DNA from 3 places in the Halomonas sp. PAMB 3232 genome. Region 2 is predicted to be linked to each of the others. Evidence: predicted binding sites of a transcription regulator. Region 2 holds the regulator's gene; each other region holds the start of a gene.

What was found. The regulator sigma-54, encoded in region 2, starts transcription at its own class of promoters, with help from an activator protein. The targets are predictions, from matches to a motif close to TGGCACNNNNNTTGCTNT.
Region 1: a site for sigma-54 is predicted at 1,306-1,323, ahead of glnL (nitrogen regulation protein NR(II)). Genes of this name have one in related genera too.
Region 3: a site for sigma-54 is predicted at 3,642-3,659, ahead of RN346_RS01310 (urease accessory protein UreD). Genes of this name have one in related genera too.

The regions. Positions count from the first base shown of each region.
Region 1 covers NZ_CP134865.1:3,440,333-3,448,117, reverse strand. Annotated here, with positions in the region: gene glnA (glutamate--ammonia ligase) at 1-567, shown strand, start outside; gene RN346_RS15785 (DUF4124 domain-containing protein) at 645-1,190, shown strand; gene glnL (nitrogen regulation protein NR(II)) at 1,402-2,460, shown strand; gene ntrC (nitrogen regulation protein NR(I)) at 2,457-3,887, shown strand; gene RN346_RS15770 (YqiA/YcfP family alpha/beta fold hydrolase) at 3,939-4,454, opposite strand; gene RN346_RS15765 (entericidin A/B family lipoprotein) at 4,457-4,591, opposite strand; gene RN346_RS15760 (hypothetical protein) at 5,445-5,579, shown strand; gene RN346_RS15755 (sodium/glutamate symporter) at 5,666-7,123, opposite strand; gene RN346_RS15750 (phosphatase PAP2 family protein) at 7,224-7,763, opposite strand; gene RN346_RS15745 (glycosyltransferase family 1 protein) at 7,726-7,785, opposite strand, start outside.
Region 2 covers NZ_CP134865.1:1,576,761-1,584,545, forward strand. Annotated here, with positions in the region: gene RN346_RS07110 (PTS sugar transporter subunit IIA) at 1-321, opposite strand, end outside; gene hpf (ribosome hibernation-promoting factor, HPF/YfiA family) at 326-634, opposite strand; gene RN346_RS07120 (RNA polymerase factor sigma-54) at 716-2,128, opposite strand; gene lptB (LPS export ABC transporter ATP-binding protein) at 2,234-2,959, opposite strand; gene lptA (lipopolysaccharide transport periplasmic protein LptA) at 2,994-3,485, opposite strand; gene lptC (LPS export ABC transporter periplasmic protein LptC) at 3,488-4,126, opposite strand; gene RN346_RS07140 (HAD family hydrolase) at 4,248-4,778, opposite strand; gene RN346_RS07145 (KpsF/GutQ family sugar-phosphate isomerase) at 4,814-5,800, opposite strand; gene RN346_RS07150 (ABC transporter ATP-binding protein) at 6,073-6,894, shown strand; gene mlaE (lipid asymmetry maintenance ABC transporter permease subunit MlaE) at 6,894-7,694, shown strand; gene mlaD (outer membrane lipid asymmetry maintenance protein MlaD) at 7,710-7,785, shown strand, end outside.
Region 3 covers NZ_CP134865.1:280,307-288,091, reverse strand. Annotated here, with positions in the region: gene ureE (urease accessory protein UreE) at 1-16, opposite strand, end outside; gene ureC (urease subunit alpha) at 330-2,042, opposite strand; gene RN346_RS01320 (urease subunit beta) at 2,039-2,359, opposite strand; gene RN346_RS01315 (urease subunit gamma) at 2,383-2,685, opposite strand; gene RN346_RS01310 (urease accessory protein UreD) at 2,716-3,600, opposite strand; gene RN346_RS01305 (DUF2946 family protein) at 3,917-4,333, shown strand; gene RN346_RS01300 (PepSY domain-containing protein) at 4,449-5,816, shown strand; gene RN346_RS01295 (metal ABC transporter solute-binding protein, Zn/Mn family) at 5,972-6,940, shown strand; gene RN346_RS01290 (metal ABC transporter ATP-binding protein) at 6,960-7,742, shown strand; gene RN346_RS01285 (metal ABC transporter permease) at 7,746-7,785, shown strand, end outside.

The sequences.
Region 1 (7,785 bases), 1.8 Mb from region 2:
CAGTTCGCCGGCGACGAGTACGCGGGTCTTTCTGAAATGGCGCTTTACTACATCGGCGGTGTGATCAAGCACGCTCGCGCCCTGAACGCGTTCACCAACGCGTCGACCAACTCCTACAAGCGTCTGGTGCCGGGTTTCGAAGCGCCGGTCATGCTCGCCTACAGCGCGCGTAACCGCTCTGCCTCCATCCGCATTCCGTACACCGCGAGCCCGAAAGGCAAGCGTGTCGAAACTCGCTTCCCCGACCCGACTGCCAACCCGTACCTGGCGTTCGCGGCGATGCTGATGGCCGGTATCGACGGCATCAAGAACAAGATCCACCCGGGCGACGCGATGGACAAGAACCTGTACGACCTGCCGCCGGAAGAGGGCAAGGCCGTACCGACCGTCGCCAACAGCCTGGATCAGGCGCTGGAAGCGCTCGACGCCGACCGCGCGTTCCTGACCGAAGGTGGCGTGTTCACCGACGACATGATCGATGCCTACATCGAGCTCAAGATGGAAGAAGTCACGCGCATGCGCATGGCCACACACCCGATCGAGTTCGACATGTACTACAGCTGCTAAGCAGCGGCCCACCTCACCTTCGAGGTGTATTGGCTCCAAACCCCGCCTCGGCGGGGTTTTTTTATGGGGGAATCGCCATGAAAGCGACATTCGATCGGTGGGCGCGCCGGGCCAAAGCGCCAATGCTTTGCGTCCTGGCGGGGAGCCTGACGCTGTGGCTGGCAGAAAGTCCGGCCCAGGCGCAAACGGTGTACCGTGTGGTCGATGAGAGCGGCCGGGTGACCTACACCGACAACCCGGAAAGCGGTGGCGAGGCCGTGACGCTGGCGCCACTGCCGAGCGTGCAAGGCGCGCCGCCGCCTCCGCCGTCACGCAGCCAGGCGCGGCCCGGTCAGCCCTTCATGCCCTATGACCGGTTCGCGATCGAAAGCCCGGCGCCCGGCACGCGGCTCGACGACACGATGACGCCGGTGGATGTGCGCGTTCAACCGCCGCTGCGCGAGGATCACCAGATTCGGCTGCTGGTGAACGGCGAGATCAGCCAGTCGGCGCTACACAGCGACGCCTTCTGGCTCACCGGGCTCACTCAGGGGGCGCATCGGCTGGAAGCCGAGCTGCTCGACAGCCAGGGGCGGGTTCAGCACCGCACCGAAGCGGTGAGTATCATCGTCGCGCCGCGATAATATGCACTAAAATAGTGCATTAGCGTCGTGTGAATTTTACGCCGCGTTGCAATGGCGCATCGTTTTGCGCCGCCTTGAGGCGATTAATCCATCAGGGGCGCGATCGATGCGCGATTGGCGCGCTTTTTGCACTTTCAGTGCATGCGCTTGCGACCCAACGTTTGAACCTCGCAGCGTCACGCGACTTACCCAAGGCCCCTCAGGACACGCCATGTATCAGCGTTTACTCGAACATCTCACCACCGCCGTACTGCTGCTGGATGGTGAACTGCGCGTTGGCTGGATGAACCCTGCCGCTGAAGCGCTGTTGGCCGTGAGTATCAGCCGCGTGAAGGGCATGAGCCTGGATACCCTTTTGGGCTGCGGCGAAAGCGTCGATAGCGTGTTGGCCAAGGCGCGCGACGCCTTTCATCCCTACACCCAGCGCGAGGCGCGCATTACGCCGCTCAACGGCGAGCCGCTCACGGTGGACTACACGGTCACGCCGCTCTCGGCGGATGAATTGCTGCTGGAAGTCGAACCCCGCGACCGTTTGATGCAGATCTCCCGCGAGGAGGCGCTGACGACCCGCCAGGAGACCATCAAGGTGCTGGCTCGGGGCCTGGCCCACGAGGTGAAAAACCCGCTGGGCGGTATTCGCGGCGCCGCCCAACTATTGGAGCGCGATCTTGATGATCCGGCGCTGCGCGAGTACACCCGTATCATCGTCGAAGAGGTCGACCGGCTGAAGGACCTGGTAGATTCGATGCTCGGCCCGAATCGTATGACTCGCTATGCCCCGGTCAATATTCACAAGATTCTGGAGCGGGTGCGGGCGCTGCTGCTGGCCGAACACCCGACGGTGACCATCACCCGCGACTACGACCCGAGCCTGCCAGAGCTCTCCGGCGACGAGTCGCAGATGATTCAGGCGGTGCTGAACGTGGCGCGCAACGCCGTGCAGGCGATGACCGAAGCCCGGGTCGAGGCGCCGGAGCTGGTGCTGCGCACCCGCGCCAAGCGCCAGTTCACCCTGGGCGCGGAGCGCCACCGGCTGGTCAGCGAGGTAGGCCTGATCGACAACGGCCCCGGCATTCCGGAAGCCCTGCGCGCCACGCTGTTTTACCCCATGGTCTCCGGGCGCGCGGAAGGCAGCGGCCTGGGCCTCTCGATCGCTCAGTCGATTCTGCATCAACATCACGGATTGATCGAATGCGACTCACACCCGGGACGGACTGAGTTTCGTCTTTTAATTCCGCTGGTTAATCCTCTTACCGGAGACGCGTCATGACTGAGACGACACACGCCGATGTTTCACGGGTCATCATCGTCGACGACGACCGCGCCATTCGCTGGGTGCTGGAGCGCGCCCTGGCGCAGCCGGACCTTGACGTGGAATGTATCGAACGCGCCGACACCGCCCTCGAGCGGCTTTTGAACGACCCGCCGGACGTGCTGGTCACCGATATCCGCATGCCGGGCATCGACGGGCTGGATTTGATGTCGCGCGTACGTGAAGCTCATCCGGATTTGCCGGTCATCGTCATGACCGCCCACTCGGATCTGGACAGCGCCGTGGCCTCCTACCAGGGCGGGGCGTTCGAGTACCTGCCCAAGCCTTTCGATGTGGACGAGGCGCTGGCGCTGGTGCGCCGCGCCGTGGCCCACGCCCGTGAGCGCCAGCGCCCGGTGAGCGTGCCGGAGGGGCTCAACGCCGAGATCATCGGCGAAGCGCCCGCCATGCAGGAGGTGTTTCGCGCCATCGGCCGGCTGTCGCACTCGCATATCACCGTCTTGATCAACGGCGAATCCGGCACCGGTAAGGAGCGAGTCGCCCAGGCGCTTCACCAGCACAGCCCTCGGGCCGGCAAGCCGTTCATCGCGCTGAACATGGCCGCCATTCCCCGTGACCTGATCGAATCCGAGCTGTTCGGCCACGAGAAGGGCGCCTTTACCGGCGCCAACGCCCTGCGCCAGGGGCGCTTCGAGCAGGCCAACGGCGGCACGCTGTTTCTCGACGAGATCGGCGACATGCCCGCGGAAACCCAGACGCGGCTTCTGCGCGTGCTGGCCGACGGCGAGTTCTACCGCGTCGGTGGGCACACCTCGGTGAAGGTGGACGTGCGCATCATCGCCGCGACGCACCAGAACCTGGAGTCGCTGGTTGACGAAGGGCGTTTTCGCGAGGATCTGTTTCACCGCTTGAACGTCATTCGCGTGCACCTGCCCAGGCTTTCCGAGCGCCGCGAGGACATCCCCAGGCTTACGCGCCACTTTCTCGCCGAAGCTGCCAAGGAGCTCGCCACGGACATCAAGGTGCTCACTTCTGATGCCGAAACGCACCTGACCAAACTGGACTGGCCGGGCAACGTGCGTCAGCTCGAAAATATCTGCCGGTGGCTTACGGTCATGGCGTCGGGCCGCGAAATTCTGATCGAGGATTTACCGCCGGAACTTCGCACCGTGGGCGCTTCGTCAGTCAGCGCGCAGGGCGACTGGCGCAGCGCGTTTCGTGGTTGGGCGGATCACGCGTTGGCCGAAGGCCATACGCACCTGCTGGAGGAGGCGGTGCCGGATTTCGAGCGGATCCTGATCGAAACCGCGCTCAAACATACCGGCGGGCGCAAGGGCGAGGCCGCCGAGCTTTTGGGATGGGGGCGCAACACGCTCACCCGCAAGCTGAAAACGCTGCTGCCGGCGCTGGCCGACGAGGCTTGAGGCGAGCCGCTTGGCATGCCGTCAGACCGATACGTGACGTAAGGTGAGGGCTTACGCTGTTTGGCAAAGCGCCAGAAACTGCTCGAAATCGCGCAGAATCAGCGGAAGGCTCGCGTGCAGGCGGTGGTCGTCGTCCACCATGCGAAGCGACAGCCGCTGGCGGTGGGCGTGCTCGATCACCGGCTCACAAGGCACCACGTCGTCACGCCAGCCGTGAATGATGTGGGTGTGGCGGGCGCCAAGCGTAACCGTGGTTTCAGGGTAGTCCGGCATGCCGAGCGCCGGCGCCAATAAAAAGCACCCGAGTACCGGGTGGCGCTGGCTGACGGCGGCGCTCAAAAAACCGCCCAGACTCGACCCGGCCATGATGCAGTGAGCCGGGTCGTCGCCGCGGGTTTCAAGCGTCGCCAGCAGGTGAGTAAAGCGCGCCTGATGACTTGGCTGGTCGCGGTAGTCCATCACGACCGCCTCGCAATCCTCACGGGCTTCCACCACGCGCTTGAGCGCCTGTACTTTCAGCGCCTCGGGCCCGCTTTCGAGCCCGTGGGATAGATAGACATGGGTCAGCATTAATCCTCCGCCGCGTCCTGAACGACCTTGCCTCCCTGTTCGATATCGCGGCCCATTCCCTGGAACGTATTGCAGCCACTTACCATGAGAAGCGTCATCAAAAGCGAAAGACCCAAAGCAATAGAGCGTTTCATTGGTGTGTATCCGTCGTTAAAAATAGTCGTTGTGCGAAAAGCCTTTACCGGCAGGCGCATGGAGCCGGGCGATGGCCGCCTCATTTGAAAGGCTGCCTTGGCTAACTTTAGCCAGCAATGCCCGCTTTGGTAAGCAAAACTTACGGCTTTCATGCATCGAAAAGCGCGGCTAAAACCGCTGCTTTTCGAGTCTGATCAGTAGGGGGCTGCCAAGTGAACGCGCGAACATCCATGCGACTTTGAGATCACGGCTTACTGCGAATAAATCGAAAGGCCGCTCGGCACTGAGCCAACGTGTCGTGCCGGGCCGTCGTTATTGTCGCATGTGCCACATCTATACAGATTAAAAGCCGTTATAGGCACTGTTGAGTTCGATGGTGTAAAGCAGTTCGATGCTTCAGGGTTATGATAAATAAGAGTTTTATTGCTTTTTATTCGATGTTGGCCCGCTCCCTGCAGCATCAAGGCAAGAGCTGCCGCAATGAGTTAGTAAAGCTTAATCGGTTTGAGCAGGCTACAGAAGAGACAGGATGGCATGGAGCCAAAGGGAAACGGATTTTTACGGACACTAGTCTGCTCACTCTTATCGGCGCAAGGCGGCGCCGACATCACGGCCAGGGAGCGGCGGCGATGCAAACTGGCCATTTCGTTTTTACGAGATGGCTTTTTTGCGTTCACAGGAAAGTGCTAATGATCTGATATTTATACGCATTTGTTCATCGAGTGGTGGTAGGGAAGTGTCTGTATAAAATTTTATACGGATGGGTATCCCGTTTTGGTCTATCCTCAGGGATAAACCAACCCAGCAGCTAGAAAACGTCAACGTTCAGCTGCCTACTCAGGGACAAGCGTCATGGCAATGGCTCTCATGTTCGTCATGTTTATTTTGTTTTTAGGGTTTTCCGGGGTGGGTGTTTACGTCATGGTCAAGACCTCATCCAGAACGGCTCAGGAAAAGCTCGACGACCTCCCGCCGGATCTCAAGTAAGCCTTCATTTTCTTTTATCCGCCATTACCCACTTTCAACGACTGGCGCCCGCGTTTGCGGGCGCCAGTCGTTTCGTTGGGCGCTTTTCAGCGCTGATCGCCTTGCCAGCGCCCCCTGCCGCGATCAGGTACCATGCGCCCGAAGTACAGAAGCCCGAACGCCAGCCAGCCAAGCGTTAGCACGGTGGTAAGAATCAAGACGGCGAGCGCGCCGAATTCGGCGATCAGGGGCAGGGCGGCGGCGGTGAACAGCCCCCCACCCACGATCGGCTCGAACATCAGCTGCTTGTAACCAAAGCTTTCGAGGGCGCCGGACTCGTTTTTGGGGTCGGCCATACGCATGAGCAGAAGCCCCGTTACCGTGACCCCCATGGACTGGCCGAAGTCGCCGATGCCACGCTCGAACCAGTGGTGGGGAATGATGCGCGGCGCCAGCACGATCAGCACGAAAAGCCCCCAGGCGATGCCGGCAAAGGCCAGCAGCAAAAAGGGAATCAGGTACTCGCTGAGCGTGGTCAACGACAGTGTAGCCAGCGCCGCCACGATGGTGAAATCAAGCGCAGTTCCCGCGATACGCGACATGGTGCGGGTGGAGACATGGCGCTCCAGATTAAAGCGCATGACGATCAGCTGTACGATCACCCCGCCGATCATGGCGATGGGGAAAAGCGGTACGTGAGCCAGAATTTCGAGCCCGCCGTTTTGCGCCCAGGTCACCTGCTCGATCCATCGAAGCCCGGACAGCAGCAGCCAGCCGATCACGATCGCCACCCCGACCAGCCCGATATGCAGGCTCAGCGGGTCGGTGGTGCCGGCTTCCTGGGTCAGATCCTTTTTGAATTCGCTGAACTCACCGGCCGAGGGGCGCTCTTCGTCGCGAAGGGTCTCGTCTGGCGCTCCCTCCTCTTGCTGCTTTTCTGGCGTCACGACGCCGCGGCGCGCGGCGATATTGATCATCAGCGTGCCGATCAGTACGCCAGAGACGATCCCGACCGTGGCAAGCCCGAGCGCGAGATCCGCGCCCTCCTCGAAACCCAGCTCCGCGAAGGTGTCGCCCATGCCGGCGGCGGTGCCGTGGCCGCCTTCGAAGCCGATTTCGATCAGCGCTCCGGCCATGGGGTTCATGCCAAACACCGGGGCCAGTACCAAAAGCGCAAGTGACAGCCCCACCACGTATTGCCCCCAGGCCATGGTCTGTCCCACCACGACCTGGGGGCCGGCGCGCATCCAGATCGTTTTAATGCCGGGAATGGTCTTGCCGATGAACAGCGCCGCGAACACCACGTTGATCAAAAGCCCGGGCAGCGATGCCCAGCTTTCCTGCACGTAAGCGGGAAAAAGCCCCGCGCTCTCTTCGAACACCTCGGGCATGAAGCGGCCGAGCACGTCCGGGCCCATCAGCAGGAGCAGCAGGCCAGCGATCACGGAGCTTGGAAGGAAAAGGCGTCTGAGCCAGCCGATTTTCAGGCGAAGGGCGTTGCTGAGTAGAAGCGCCAGCCCAATGAGGACCAGCGCAACGAAGAGGTCACCGACGGTCATGGTCATGTCATCACTCCCTGATGAGCAGGATAGGCGCCGACGTCGCTAAAGAATACGTAAGCACTCCGAGTGAGTTAACCGTAGTGGTTTTTTAATCAAAGCGCTATCAGGGCACCAGATAAAGGCTGAGCAGCGCAAAGCCGTAGCCGATCAGCGCGCCCGCCAGCACATCGCTTGCGTAGTGAAGCCCAAGCCCTACTCGCGAAATCGCGATCAGCGCGCTTAACGGCAACACGACGACCAGAAGCCAGGGCGTGTGGGCGGCGACCATCACACTGAACATCACCGCGTGCATGGTGTGCCCGCTTGGAAAGCTGTAGCGGTCGCGGGCGGGTTCGCCGCAGTGAACGCCGCCCAGATAGGTGATGAACGGGCGCTCGCGGCAAAGCCGGGTCTTGATCAGCCGGTACACCGTCAGCGCCAGCAGCGCGATGGCGCTGTACTGCAGCATCCGCTGGCTGCCATTTGGAGTGAGCCAGGGTTGGGCGGCAATGAGCGCCACCCACACCGGCCAATCGCCCAGCCGGCTGGCGGTTTGCAGTACGCGCCGCCACACCGGGTTCAGCGAAAGCCGAGTGACGCGCTGGCAAAAGCGCCACTCCCACGTATCAAGACGATCGAATGCGACAAGCGGGCGAGAGCGCATGATGTGCCTCCTGGGCGGTATG
Region 2 (7,785 bases):
TTCCGGTACCAGCAGCACGAACACCAGATCCACTGGATCGCCATCGATGGCGTCGAAGTCGACGGGTTCGGCGAGCTTTAGAAAGCCGGCGATCGGCGCGCTGCAGTGCGGACTTCGGGCGTGGGGAATCGCGACCCCATTGCCGATGCCGGTACTGCCAAGGCGCTCACGACCGACCAGCCGGCTGAAGACTTCCTGACTATCCAGGCTCGGTGTGTTTTGAGCGATGAACGTGCTGAAGAACTCCAGCACCCGTTTTTTGCTGCCCCCGGGGACGTCGAACAGCACGCGCTCCGGGGGGAGTATGGTTTCCAGGGTCATCGAATTAACGCACGCCAGCGCCCTGGGCGCGGGCCTGTGCTTTTTCCTTGTGTTTTACCAGTTGGCGGTCGAGCTTGTCGGCCAGGGCGTCGATGGCGGCATACATATCATTGTCCTCGGCTTCGGCGTGTACGTCGGCGCCCGAAGCATGCAGCGTGCAGGCGGCCTGCTGACGCTCCTTTTCGATCGACAGCGTCACCTGCACGGTGGTGATGTTGTCGTAGTGGCGTTCGATACGCTCGAGTTTCTCGTTGACGTAGTCACGCAGGGCGTCTGTCAGTTCCAGGTGATGACCGGTAATGTTCACTTGCATCGACGTACTCCTAATCCAGGACTGTCCTTCGATTGTAACCCTTTTTCCGCCATTGCAAAGCCCTGCCGGCAAGTTTCCCGTTTAACGTAAACGGCGCCGCTCACTGGAGGAGGGAATGCCCATCGCTTCGCGGTATTTGGCCACGGTGCGCCTGGCCACGTTGATGCCGTTGGCCTCAAGTAGCGTGACCAAATGGCTGTCCGATAGCGGCTTGCCTGGCGTTTCGTCTTGAATCAGTTTTTTGAGCCGGGCGCGGATCGCGGTGCTGGAGTGGCTGTCGCCGCCGTCCTGACCGCTCACCTGGCTCGAGAAAAAGTACTTGAGCTCGAATACGCCGCGGGGCGTGTGAATATATTTTTGCGTCGTGACCCGCGAGATCGTCGACTCGTGCATCTCCACCGCTTCGGCGATGTCGGCGAGAATCAACGGTTTCATCGCTTCTTCGCCGCGCTCCAGAAAACCGATCTGGCGAGCGATGATTTCGCGGCCAACGCGCAAAAGGGTGTCGTTTCGACTCGACAGGCTCTTGATCAGCCAGCGCGCCTCCTGCAGGTGTTCTTTCAAGAACTGATTGTCCTGGCTCTTGTCGGCGCGCTTGATGAGGCTGGCGTAGTCCGGCTGAACGCGAAGCTTGGGCAGCGCCTCCGGATTGAGCTCGAGATGCCAGCCTTCCTGGTCGTGACGGACCACCAGATCCGGGGTGATGTAGCTTTGGTTGGTGGCACCAAAGGCGCTGCCCGGGCGCGGGTCGAGGCTTCGAATCAGCCGGACGACGTCGTCGAGCTGCTCGTCATCGAGGCTGAGGCGGCGTTTCAACAGGCGCAGGTCGTTCTTGCCCAGCGCTTCCAGAAACTGACGCACCAGGCGCCGGGCCTGCATCAGCAGCGGGGTATTGTCGGCAAGCGCTGCCAGCTGTAGCAGCAGACACTCGCGCAGATCGCGGGCGAACACGCCGGTGGGCTCGAACTGCTGCACGCGCAGCAGCACGTTTTCCACCTCCCGCTGGCTCAGGCCGTCCAGGCCCTGGGCCTTGAGGCCTTCGCGAATGTCGTTAAGCGGCTGGGTCAGGTAGCCGTTGGCATCCAGCGCGTCGATCAGGCTTTCGGCAATGGCATGGTCTCGTGGGCTGGTATCCGTCATCGCCAACTGCCACAACAGATGCCCCTGAAGGCTTTGGCCAGCGGCCTGGCGCTCGAAATCCGGGCCTTCGCCGCTGCCACCGGCGGCCATGTCCTGGTAGGTGTCGGACCATTCGCTGTCGGTGGCAAGCTCCTGGGGGATGCTCTCTTCCCACTCGGTTTCTGGCGTCTCCTGGGTTGTCTCTTCGCCGAATTCGTCTTCCTGCTCTAAAAGCGGGTTGGCGTCGAGCGCCTGCTGGATCTCCTGGCGCAGGTCCAACGTCGAGAGCTGCAGCAGGGCGATCGCCTGCTGCAGCTGCGGTGTCATGGTCAGCTGCGTACCGACGCGCAGCTGTAGAGAAGCTTTCATGACCATCGAAGAACCACTCGTTACTCGTAAAGCTCCACACTAGAGCGAGACGGGGTTCGACGCAAGTGCAATAAATATGCCACTACCCGGAACTTTATGGTTGTCACCGGGTTAGAGGCGAAAATCTGCGCCCAGATAGACCTCGCGCACCTTTTGATCGCCAAGAATGGCGTCGGCGTCGCCGCTTGCGATGATATGGCCGTCGCCGACGATATAGGCGATGTCGCAGATATCCAGCGTTTCACGGACGTTGTGGTCGGTGATCAACACGCCGATATGGCGCGCCTTGAGCGCAAGGATGATCGACTTGATCTCGCCGACGGAAATTGGATCCACCCCGGCGAAGGGTTCGTCGAGCAGGATGAAGGCCGGGTCAGTGGCCAGCGACCGGGCGATTTCCACGCGGCGGCGCTCGCCGCCGGAGAGGCTCATCCCCAGGTTGTCGCGAATGTGGGTGATGTGAAAATCTTCCAGCAGCTGCTCCAGGCGCGCCTGGCGGGCAGGGCGGTCCAGCTCCTTGCGCGTCTCCAGAATGGCCATGATGTTGTCGGCCACCGAGAGCTTTCTAAAGATCGATGCCTCCTGGGGCAGATAGCCGATGCCGGCGATGGCGCGCTCGTGCATCGGTGCCCGGGTCAAATCCAGCTCGTCGATACCTACGCTTCCGGCATCCGCCTTGACCAGCCCCACGATCATGTAAAACGAGGTCGTCTTGCCCGCCCCGTTAGGGCCAAGCAGGCCCACGACGCTGCCCTGGGTGATCTCCAGATTGATATCCTTGACCACCCGGCGACGCTTGTAGCTTTTGGCCAGGTGGCGGGCGTGAAGCGTCTTGATCGCTTCAGGTTGGGTGCTCGACACGATGACTCTCCTATTGCGCGGGCTGCAGCGTCATGCGGATGCGCTGGTTGTCGCCACCGCTGACGTCGGAGCGCGCCTGAACCACTTCGCGGTCGATAAAATACTCCAGCCGCCCGCCACGAAAGCGGTCGCTGCGCTGGGTGAGCTCGGCCTGATCGATCAGCTCGACCCGGCGCTCGCTGACGTGGTAAACGATGCGTCGCGCCCAACCCTCCATGGGCGCCGGCTCATTTTCGAGCTGGTTGCGAAGATAGGCGCGCTCGCCGGTGGCGGTCGCCTGGGAGAGCTCGCCGGCATCGTTGCGCGTGATTTCGACGCGGTCGCCGCGAATCTGCATCTCGCCCTGGCGAATGTTGACGTTGCCGGAATAGACCGCGGTGCCCGCACGCTGGTCGAGGTCGAGCCGGTCGGCTTCCACTTCGACGGGCGCCTGGCTGGTTTGCGCCTGGGCGGTCAGCGGCAGCGCCAGGCTCAGCAGTGCGATTCGTAAATAAGCGTGCATAACTACTCCTGCAAGGTGGAATCCGAAACGGTAGGGTCCTGGGGTGTCGGGTCGGCGGCTTGTTGCGCTTGAACCGGCGGATGCGTGCCGCGCACGTTGTCGCTCAGGCGTACCTGGCTTTCATCGAGCCAGACGTCCATGCGCTCGGCACTCATACGTTGGGGCGGCTGCTGCAAAAGTGCGGGCGCCTCGGTATAGGCGTGGCGCTCGAGACCCTCGTAGTGTAGGCGCTCGGTATCGAGCTGCCAGCCCTCGTCCGGGGCGAGCAGCCGGGCATTGCCTTCCAGGATCAGCGTCTGGCGCTCGTTTTGCAGCGTGCCATGATCGGCGCTGGCAAGCCATTGACGCTGCTCACTGTCGTAAAGCGTTGCCCGCGGCGCCTCGATTTCGGTCAGCGCGCGCTGGGGCGTATGCACCAGCCGCGGCGTATCGAGGCGCTGAGAGACCCCGCCGGTGTCGTTGAAAAGCGTAAGCCCTGCATTCTCGAGCACGTGGCCGGGCTCTTCGCGCTGTACGTCCGGGTCGACCGCGACCGTCGCCGGGCCGCCCGGGTCCAGCCACACAAGCCAGGCGCCCAGGGCGATGACCAGGGCGGGAAGCCAAAGGCGTTTTTTGATCCGTCTTGCCGTCGAGCCCGGCATCGTGTCACCTCGGGGTCGGTTCAAGGGCGGCTTTCGTCGAGGAGAGCCGGTGAGTCTTGCGCGCGATCATCGCGACCGCAAGGTTATAGACAGGTAGTCATGTTAAAGATAGGTAGTCATGTTAAAGATAGGTATCCATCACCGCGTCCCAGTGGCCCTGGGTCATCAGCAGCGTGTCGCAAATTTCGCGCACCGCACCGTGGCCGCCGAGCGCATCGGTGATCCAGTCGGCGTGGGTGTGCATATAGTCCGGGGCGTTGGGGACGGTGATGCCGACGCCTGCGCGCTTGATGCACTTGAGATCCGGCAGATCGTCACCGCAGTAGGCCACCTGATCGAGATCCAGTGATAGCCGCGAGCAGAGCGCTTTAAGCGTGGCGAGCTTGTCCTCGACCCCCTGGTGGACGTGGGTAATGCCGAGGGCGGCGGCGCGCTGGCTGACCATGGGAGAGTCGCGGCCGGTAATCAGCGCAACGTGAAAGCCGGCGCGTTTGAGCAGTTTGAGCCCGTGTCCATCCTGGGTGTGAAACGCCTTGATCTCGATGCCGTCGGCCTGGAAATAGAGGCGTCCATCGGTCATGACGCCATCCACGTCGATGGCAAGCAGGCGAACGTTACGAAGGCGGTCGTTGAGAGCGTCGGGGACGGCCATGGGGACTCCGTTATCATCAATAAGGTAAACGTTGATCAAATCACGCCGCTGGAGAGCAGGTCGTGCATGTGTAAGGCACCGATCGGGCGCTCGTGTTCATCCACGACCGCCAGCGCCGTGATACGGCTATCTTCCATCAGGCGTACCGCTTCGGCGGCGAGCATGTTGGGCCCCACGCGCTTGCCGGGCCGTGTCATCACCTCGTCGACGCTGACTTCGCGAAGGTCGAAATGCTCGTCCAGGGTGCGGCGCAGATCGCCGTCGGTATAGACACCGGCCAGACGCCCCTGATCGTCCACCACGCAGGTAAAGCCCAGCCCCTGGCGGGTGATTTCCAGCAGCGCATCGCGTAGCGGGCTTCCAAGCGCCACCGCCGGCAGGCGATCGCCGCTGTGCATCAAGTCCTTGACGCGCAAAAGCAGGCGCTTGCCAAGACTGCCGCCGGGATGCGATAGCGCGAAATCCTCGGCGGTGAAGCCTCTCGCTTCCAGCAGCGCCACCGCCAGCGCATCGCCCAGTGCAAGGGCGGCGGTGGTCGAACTGGTCGGGGCGAGATCCAGCGGGCACGCCTCGCGGGCAACGCCGCTGTTTAGATGCGCATCGGCGTGAGTGCCAAGCGTAGAGTCCGGCCGGCCGGTCATGCTGATCAAGGGCACACCCAGACGCTTTAATAACGGCAGCAGCGCTGTGACCTCGGCGGTTTCACCGGAGTTGGACAGTGCGATGACCACATCGGCGCGGGTGATCATGCCCAGATCGCCGTGGCTCGCCTCGCCCGGATGGACGAAAAACGCCGGCGTACCGGTGCTGGCAAGCGTGGCGGCGAGTTTACCGGCGATATGGCCGGATTTCCCCATGCCGGTGACTACGACGCGCCCCTGGCAGGCGAGAATCAGGGCGCAGGCCCGGTCGAAATGTTCGTCCAGCTTCTCCTGGAGCTCGCCAATGGCGGCCTGCTCGATCGAAAGCGTGCGCAGGGCGCTTTCGCGTAAAGCGCCGGGGGTGCCGTGAAACGCGGGCATGAGGGCCTCTTGAATAAAGATGTCGTGGGACAGCGCTCTAGAATAGCATTTTGCGCTGGCGCACTGGTACGGCCATTTTTAACAAGGCGTTAGCGCCTTTGGCGTCAAGGATTTGCGCGTTGGTTAAGGCGGCGACAGGTGGCGTTAAGGTACAATGTTCGCTACTATTCGAAAACACTGTTTTTTTTGAAAGCCGGTCCTGATGAGCCCGCGTTCCTGCGTTTGCGGTTAGTTGGTCAGCTATCCGCCCCAAGAGGAGGGTTTATCCACCCATGACTCCCGCGCCCTTCATCGAAATCGAAAATCTGCATTTCTCTCGCGGTGACCACGACATCTTCCGCGGTGTGAACCTTCGTATTCCGCGCGGTCAGGTCACCGCCATCATGGGGCCAAGCGGTACGGGCAAAACGACGCTTTTAAAGCTCATGGGCGGGCAGCTCACGCCGGACCGTGGACGGATTCTGATCGACGGTCAGGACGTGCACCGGCTTTCGCGCAAGGCGCTGTTCACGCTGCGAAAGCGAATGGGCATGCTGTTTCAAAGCGGGGCGCTGTTTTCGGATTTGAACGTATTCGAAAACGTCGCGTTTCCGCTGAGAGTACACACGGACCTCCCTGATGCCATGATTCGCGATCTGGTGCTAATGAAACTGCAGGCAGTGGGGCTGCGTGGCGCCCGCGAGTTAACCCCTGCCGAGCTCTCCGGCGGTATGGCCCGGCGCGTGGCGCTGGCTCGCGCCATTGCGCTCGACCCGGAGCTGGTGCTCTATGACGAACCTTTCGTTGGTCAGGACCCGATCTCGATGGGCGTGCTGGTCCAGCTCATCAAGCGGCTCAACGAAGCGCTCGCTTTGACGTCGGTGGTAGTGTCTCACGACATCAAGGAGACGCTGAGTATTGCCGACTACCTCTATCTGATCGCCGATGGTCAGGTCGTGTCCGAAGGCACGCCGGCCACCTTCGATACCAGCGACGACCCGCGGGTGAGCCAGTTCGTTCACGGCGAGCCGGACGGCCCGGTGCCGTTTCACTACCCGGCGCCGGGATTTTATAGCGATATGCTGGGCCAGACGCACCCCAAAAGGACAGGATGATGCGGTCACTACTAACGCAAGCCAGCCACCGCATCACGCGGTTCGGCCGTAAGGCGTGCGAAACCGTCGAAGCATTGGGCCGGGCCGGCGCGTTTCTCGCCCAGGCAGGCATTGGCGTTCCTTCCAGGGAAGGGTTTTCGCTGTGGCTTCGTCAGATGCACTTCGTGGGCGTGCTGTCACTGGCCATCGTGCTCGTCTCCGGGCTTTTTATCGGCATGGTGCTGGCGCTGCAGGGCTATACTATTCTGGTCGACTTCGGCGCCGAGCAGGCGCTGGGGCAAATGGTGGCACTGTCACTGCTGCGCGAGTTGGCCCCGGTCGTAGCCGCCTTGCTCTTTGCCGGACGCGCAGGCTCGGCACTGACCGCCGAAATCGGCCTGATGAAGGCGACCGAGCAGCTCACCAGCATGGAGATGATCGGGGTCGACCCGCTCAAGCGCGTGGTCGCGCCCAGACTTTGGGCCGGGTTCGTTGCACTGCCCATTTTGACCGTTGGATTCAGCGTCGTGGGCATTTACGGCGGCTATCTTGTCGGTGTCGAGTGGCTGGGCGTGTTCGAGGGCTCCTATTGGAGCAACATGCAGGCCAGCGTCTCTTTCATCGTCGATGTAGGCAACGGCATGATCAAGAGTCTGGTGTTCGCCCTGGTGGTGACCTGGATTGCGGTGTTCCAGGGGTATGACCTGGTGCCTACTTCCGAGGGGATTTCCCGCGCCACTACCCGCACCGTCGTGTACTCGTCTCTGGCGGTGTTGGGGCTCGATTTTGTACTTACCGCCGTGATGTTCGGCGGCCTTTGATAGCGGAGCACGTTGATGAAACGCAGTAAAACCATGGAGTTCGGCGTGGGTTTGTTCATGCTTGCGGGCATTGTCGGGCTGGTGTTCCTGG
Region 3 (7,785 bases), 1.3 Mb from region 2:
CTATCAGTTTCAGCATGATCGACCTCTTAGCCATTCAATAAGTGGCGCGCCTTGTCTCGTCCAGCCACCCGTAGGAGCAGCTTCAGCTAGCGACCGACGGTGGCACCTCACCAAGGGAAGGCTAACGCCTTCCATCGCCGAAGTGTCGGACCACTAATAAATCGGGCTCCTACAATACGTTCGTGCACCGTAGGAGTAGCTTTAGCTAGCGACCTCTTTAAGGGGGCACCTCATCAAGGGAAGGCTAGCGCCTTCCATCGCCGGATGAATCCAGCTCCCACAAGGGTGAGCCCGCGCCCTGTAGGAGTAGCTCCAGCTAGCGACCGCTTCTAGAACAGGTGATACCGCTGCGCCAGCGGAAGCTCCGTGGCGGGTTCGCAGGTCAGAAGCTCGCCGTCGCAGCGTACTTCATAGGTCTGCGGGTCCACGGTCAGTTCCGGGCAGGCGTCGTTGAGCTTCATGTCCTTCTTGCGCATCCCGCGCACGTTCTTGCACGCCGACAGCGCGCTTTGCAGCCCCAGGCGCTCCTTGATACCCGCATCAATGGCGGCCTGGCTGACAAAGTTGAGCCGGGTCTGGCTCGCCGCGCGGCCAAAGGCGCCGAACATGTGCCGATAGTGCACCGGCTGGGGCGTCGGAATCGAGGCGTTGGGGTCGCCCATGGGGGCCGCGGCGATCATGCCGCCCTTCAGAATCAGCGACGGTTTTACGCCAAAAAACGCCGGCTTCCAGAGCACCAGATCGGCCAGCTTGCCCACCTCGATAGACCCCACTTCGTGACTGATCCCGTGGGTAATCGCCGGATTGATGGTGTACTTGGCGATGTAGCGCTTGGCGCGCAGGTTGTCGGCGCCCAACGCTTCGTCTTCCGGCAGCAGGCCGCGCTGCACCTTCATCTTGTGCGCGGTCTGCCAGGTACGGCAGACCACCTCGCCCACCCGGCCCATGGCCTGGGAGTCCGAGGCGATCATCGAGATCACGCCCAGATCATGCAGGATGTCTTCCGCGGCGATGGTTTCCCGGCGAATGCGCGAGTCGGCGAAGGCGACGTCTTCGGGAATATTCGGGTCCAGGTGGTGGCAGACCATCAGCATATCCAGATGCTCGTCGATGGTGTTGACCGTGTAGGGGCGCGTCGGGTTGGTGGAGGACGGCAGCACGTACTCCAGCGAGCAGGCGGTGATGATGTCCGGCGCGTGGCCGCCGCCCGCCCCTTCGGTGTGGTAGGTGTGAATGCCGCGCTCCTTGAACGCCGCGAGCGTATCCTCGACGAAGCCCGACTCATTCAGTGTGTCGGTGTGAATCGCGATCTGCACATCGTACTTCTCCGCCACGCTCAGGCAGGTGTCGATGGACGCCGGCGTGGTGCCCCAGTCCTCGTGAAGCTTGAGCCCCATGGCGCCGGCCTCGAGCTGCGCCTCGAGCCCTTCCGGCAGGCTGGCGTTGCCTTTGCCGAGCAGGCCGATGTTCATGGGCAGATCGTCCACCGCCTGGAGCATCTTGCCGATATGCCAGGCGCCGGGCGTACAGGTGGTAGCGTTCGAGCCGGTGGCGGGGCCAGTGCCGCCGCCGAGCATGGTGGTCACGCCGCTCATCAGCGCCTCTTCCACCTGCTGGGGGCAGATGAAGTGAATGTGGGCGTCGATGCCGCCGGCGGTCAGAATCTTGCCTTCACCGGCGATGATCTCGGTGCCCGGGCCGATGACGATCTCCACCTCCGGCTGAGTGTCAGGATTGCCCGCCTTGCCAATGGCAGCGATACGCCCGGCTTGCAGGCCGACATCCGCCTTGACGATGCCCCACCAGTCGAGAATCAGCGCGTTGGTGATGACGGTATCCATCACCGCGGAATCGACGCGCTGGCTCTGGCCCTGGCCATCGCGGATCACCTTGCCGCCGCCGAATTTCACTTCCTCGCCATAGTGGGTGGCGTCACGCTCGACCTCGATCCAGAGCTCGGTGTCGCCCAGGCGCACGCGGTCGCCTACCGTGGGGCCGTACATGTCGGCGTAAGCCTGACGGCTAATCCTGTTCGTGGTCATTGCGTGTCTCCTTCCAGCGCACCCATGACATCGCCACGGAAACCGTAGATCTCGCGCTTGCCGACGAACGGAATTAGCGTGACCTCGCGGCTCTGACCCGGCTCGAAGCGGATCGCGGTGCCAGCGGCCACGTCGAGCCGGTAGCCACGGGTTTTGGCGCGGTCGAACTCAAGCGCCGGATTGGCCTCGGCAAAGTGGTAGTGAGAGCCGAGCTGGATGGGCCGGTCGCCGGTGTTGGCGACCTCCACGGTGATGCGCTCGCGGCCGGCGCACAGCTCGATCTCACCCTCTTTTAACTGATACTCACCAGGAATCATGGCTGCCTCCAAGGGGTGTAACGCTAGTTGATCGGCGTATGAACGGTCACGAGTTTCGTGCCATCGGGAAACGTTGCCTCGACCTGCACCTCGTCGACCATCTCGGCCACGCCCTCCATGACGTCATCGCGGGTTAATATCTCGCGGCCGAAGCTCATCAGCTCGGCCACGGTTTTGCCGTCGCGGGCGCCTTCGATGATCTCGAAACTGATCAGCGCCACGGCTTCCGGGTAGTTGAGCTTCAAACCGCGCGCCTTTCTACGCTCGGCTAGCTGCGCGGCGGAGAACAGCAGCAGCTTGTCCTTGTCTCTCGGGGTCAGTTCCATGCGGCGTTATCCTCTCAAAAAGATGAAGCGTCAGGTCAGCCAGATGCGCGGCGTGTGGGCCTCGCGGTCGATCAAGCGCGGGCGCAGAAGCTGCCAGGCCCGCTCGCAAAGCGACCAGGCATCCACCCGCGAGCCGCCCAGGTAGCGCAAAAGCAGCACGCCATGGCGAAGCGTCACTGCCCAGTTCGGCTCGGCCGCAAGCGTCTCGCGCAGCACCTCGATGGCGGCGGGGCCGTCCTCGAGTCCTATCGCCCAAAGGGTGGCCTGCACCGTGGCGCCGCCCTGGCCCCAACGGCCGACGAAACGCGGGTGCAGCGGGTCCAGCGGCTGGCGCTCGAGCCACAGGGGCTTGCCGTCCAGCGTCAGGCGAAAGTGCTGCTCGATGCGCCCGGACACGAACGGAAGCTGACTTGCCGGGCGGCCCAGCGCCATCACCTCCCAGCCCAGGCATTTGGCACTACCGTGAAGGGCGATATGGGTGCGCTGCTCGCCTTTCGAGCCATCGAAGGCGATGGTTTCCTGGGGGAGCCACTCGAGCACCGCGCCATCCTCCACGGTAAGCGCAGTGCGCTGGGTCCAGGCCACGCCCTGGCTGTCTGCCTTGTAGAGCTTGTTGGCGGCGGGGGTGGTCAGAAGCGCGTGGGCGCCCTTTTCCACCTGTGCCTCGATGCTCAGCGCATCGCCGCTGACCAAACCACCAGGCGGGTGCAGCACGTAGATATGGCAGGCCTCACCGCGGCCTTCCGGGTAGAACGGGCGCTGTACGCGAAGCGGGCCCTGATGGCGCGCCTGAGTCATGCGCGTGGCGCCGTCGCGCTGGGCAAAACGCAGCGCAAGCGACGCCGCCCAGCGGCGCTGGTCGTCGAAACGGTGGCCGGAGGGGGTGTATGATGCGTTGCTATCGCATGCCGTCATCAGACGGTCGCTCTTGATCGATTGATTCATATTCCCTGACCAATGCAATTAATGCGCCAAAATGGTGAAAGGATGCCAAGCGGCCCTTTGCCGGGGCAGAGCAACTCATCGTGACCAACGCCATGCACCAGAATTGAACATTCTGACTGAAAAGGCACCATAAAAGCGCAAGCCGTGCAATAATGGGACCGAGCCCGGGACAAAAGGCCACATCGCGAACCTCTTAACGGGTCACGTTTTACGCTACCATGGCACGATCAATCGGGCCGCCTGCCCCTCAAGGCCCGCTATCGACGTTTTGCCAAGGGTCGTCATCTTGCCACTTCAGCGCTTTACCCATCGTCGTTGGTACCGCGTTGCGCTTCACGCGGCGCTCACGGCCATGCTGTTGCTGCTGATCGGCCCGCTGATTTCGCAGTCCCAGGCCGGTCATCACGAGGCGCATCGACACGCCGCCTCCGGCGCGCACCACGACCACCCATCCTCGGCGCACCGCTCTCACGCCGCCCCAGAAACGTTGCCTGAGCCGTCGATCGAGCCCATCTTCACCTGGTTTCACGAGTGCGGCTACTGCTCCCTGTGGCAGCAGTTTCCCTCGGCTCATGCGTTTTTGCCCGCCATTGCGCGGCAGGCATTCGTTCACCACGCCCCGCGGCCAAAGCCGCCGCATCAGGGGTTCGCGTCCTTCGACAACTACCTGCATGCGCCTGTCCGCGCCCCGCCGCTCGCCTGACGACACCCATCAGCTTGCATGACCCGATTCTGACGACCTGACGGCCGCCCCTGGCCGCCGGGTGCGTGTCGCTATCACTCGGGCGCCCCTTCGAGCGGGCGCTGTAGGAGCCGTAATGACTGCTCATGTCGACCCCCGATCGGCGGCGAAGACGCCGTTCGATCTCTACCGCGCCATCTGGCGCTGGCACTTCTACGCGGGCCTTCTGGTGCTGCCCTTTCTGATCACCCTCTCGATCACTGGGGCGCTGTATCTCTTCAAGGACGAGATCGATGCCATCGTCCACGCCGACGTCAAACGCGTCGCGGTGCAGCAAAGCGTACAAACGCCCGCCGCTCAGGTGAGCGCTGCCCTCGACGCGCATCCGGGTACGGCGCTCAAGTACACGGCTCCGGCCACGCCGGAGAGCTCGGCGGAAGTCACCGTGCGCACGACCAACGACGAGCGCCTGGCGGTGTATGTGAACCCTTACACCGGGCGCGTGCTCGGCGCACTGGACGATCGCGGAACGATCATGTGGACGGTGCGAAAGTTGCACAGCTTCAAGCTCTTCGGCGCCACGCCGCGCAAGCTGATCGAGATCACCGGCGGCTTCGCGATTTTGCTGGTGCTCACCGGCGTGTATCTATGGTGGCCACGCACCAACGCCAGGGGCGGTGTGGTCAGCGTACGCGGCGCGCCGCAAAAGCGCGTCTTCTGGCGCGACCTGCACGCGGTGACGGGGCTGTTCGTCGGCGCCTTCATCCTGTTTTTGGCAATCACCGGCATGCCCTGGTCCGGCGTGTGGGGCGCTCAGGTCAACCAGTGGGCCAACGGCAACAACTTCGGCTACCCCGCCGGGGTTCGAACCGAGGTGCCAATGTCCAGCACGCGACTGAGCGAGCAGGCGCCGACGAGCTGGTCGCTGGAGCAGGCGCACGTGCCCGAATCGACCAAGTCGACGGGCCAGGCGGATATCGGCCTGAACGAGGCCGTGGCCACCTTCGAGCGCCTTGGGTTGCACTCGGGCTTTGCGGTCAGCCTGCCCACTACCCCGACCGGCGTCTACTCCGGCTCGGTCTACCCGGACGAGGTGAGCCAGCAGCGGGTGGTGCATCTGGACCGCTACTCCGGCGAGCCGCTCGTGGACATGCGCTACGCCGATTACGGCCCGCTCGGGCGGTGGCTGGAGTTCGGCATCAACGTGCACATGGGTCAGCAGTTCGGGCGAGCGAATCAGCTGCTCTTTCTGGCGGTGTGCGTGGCGATCATCCTGCTGTGCGTCAGCGCCGGCGTCATGTGGTGGAAACGCCGCCCGACAGGCGGGCTGGGCGTGCCGCCGCTGCCGCGGGACAAGCGCGCGTTTCGCGGCATTCTGGCGATTCTCGTCGTTGGTGGGGTGCTCTTTCCGCTGACCGGCGCGGCGATTCTCGTCATGCTGCTCATCGATGGGTTTGTGGTGCGTCCTTTGCAGCAGCGCCGCCTCGCCGCACGCGGCGCTTGATCCTTTTCCTCGGCCCTTTTCCCGGGGGCCGGGGCACGTCTTCTCGCCCTTGCATCGCTTGACAGGCAGCGCCGCTGGCAGGAAACTTAGCAAAGGCTATACTTCTTACCAGACGCAAAAAAACGCCCGCTTTTCGATCACCGTGAGGATCCATCATGGCCGTACAACGTCTCGTTGCCGCTATGGCGCTACTGCCGCTGAGCTCGCTGTCGCTGGCCGACGAGCCGCCGTTGAACGTGGTGGCGACCATCGGCATGATTGCCGATGTGGCCCAGAACGTGGGCGGCGAGTGCATCAGCGTCGAGGCGATGATGGGCCCAGGCGTCGACCCGCATCTCTACCAGGCCAGCGCCAACGATGTGGCCATGCTGCGCGGCGCCGAGCAGATTCTCTACTCGGGTTATGCGCTGGAGGGCCAGCTTGGCTCGGTGCTGGAGAACTTTGCCACACGCACGCCGACGCTTGCCGTCGCCCCCGCGTCGATCGAGGAGGATGCGCTGATCACGTCCCAGGGCGCCTTCGGGGTCGACCCGCACCTGTGGATGGATGTCTCGCTCTGGGCGCACATCGTCCCGACCTTGAGCGACACCCTGATCGAGGCGCGCCCGGCGTGTGCCGCAACCATCGAGGCCAACGCCGAGCGCTACGAAACCGAGCTTCTCGCGCTGCACGAGTGGGTCAAGGAGAGCATCGCTTCCATTGCCGAGGAGCAGCGCGTACTGGTCACCGCCCACGACGCTTTCAGCTATTTTGGCCGCGCCTACGATATCGACGTCGAGGGCATCCAGGGCATCAGTACCGAAACCGAAACCGGCATTGCCGATATCCGTAACATGGCCAATAGTGTGGTAGAGCGCAACGTGCCGGCGGTATTCGTCGAAAGCACCATCAACCCGCGCACCATTCAGGCGGTGATCGACGCGGCGCGCCAAAAAGGTCATGAGGTCGTGGTCGGCGGCGAGCTCTACTCCGACGCCATGGGCGACGACGGCACCGTCGACGGCACCTACATGGGCATGATCTACCGCAATACCGAACACATCGTCGAGGCGCTGGGCGGCTCCCTCGCCCCCCTGCCACAAGCGCTCGAGGGCTGGGCAAGTGAATGGCAGCTCGACACCTGACGATCAAAGGCACTGTTTGATGACAACGACCGGTAACGCTGAGCCGGCACTCAGTATCAAGAACCTGACCGTGAGCTATCATAACCAGCCGGTGCTGTGGGATATCGAGCTGGATATTCCCGCCGGCGTCATGGCGGGCATCGTTGGCCCCAACGGGGCGGGCAAAAGCACGCTGATCAAGAGCCTTCTGGGGCTCGTACCGTCGCTTTCCGGCGAGGTGCGGGTGCACGGCAAGTCCTACGCCTCCCAACGCAAGCGCGTGGGTTACGTGCCGCAGCGCTCGAGCGTGGACTGGGACTTTCCCACCACGGCGCTGGACGTGGTGATGATGGGGCTTTACGGGCGCCTTGGCTGGCTCCGGCGCCCGGGCCGACGCGAGCGCCGCGAGGCCATGGAAGCGCTGGCGATGGTCGGCATGAGCGAGCTTGCCAACCGCCAGATCAGCCAGCTCTCCGGTGGTCAGCAGCAGCGGGTGTTTCTGGCCCGCGCGCTGGTGCAAAAAGCCGACGTCTACTTTCTCGACGAGCCCATGGCCGGGGTCGACGCCACCACCGAGCGGGCGATCATCGACATCCTGCGCCGCCTGCGCGATGAAGGCAAAACGGTGATCGTCGTTCATCACGACCTGCAAACGGTGAGTACGTACTTCGACTGGCTATTGCTTTTGAACGTGCGCGTGATCGCCGCCGGCCAGGCGCGCGACGTGTTCAAGATCGATCATCTGCGCAAGGCCTACGGCGGCCAGATCGCCCTGCTCGGCGACAGCGAATCGCTGATGTTCCCCGCCTCCAAAGTGACGTGATGCATGCACTGGCTTGAGCTTTTATCGGACTACACCTTTCAAA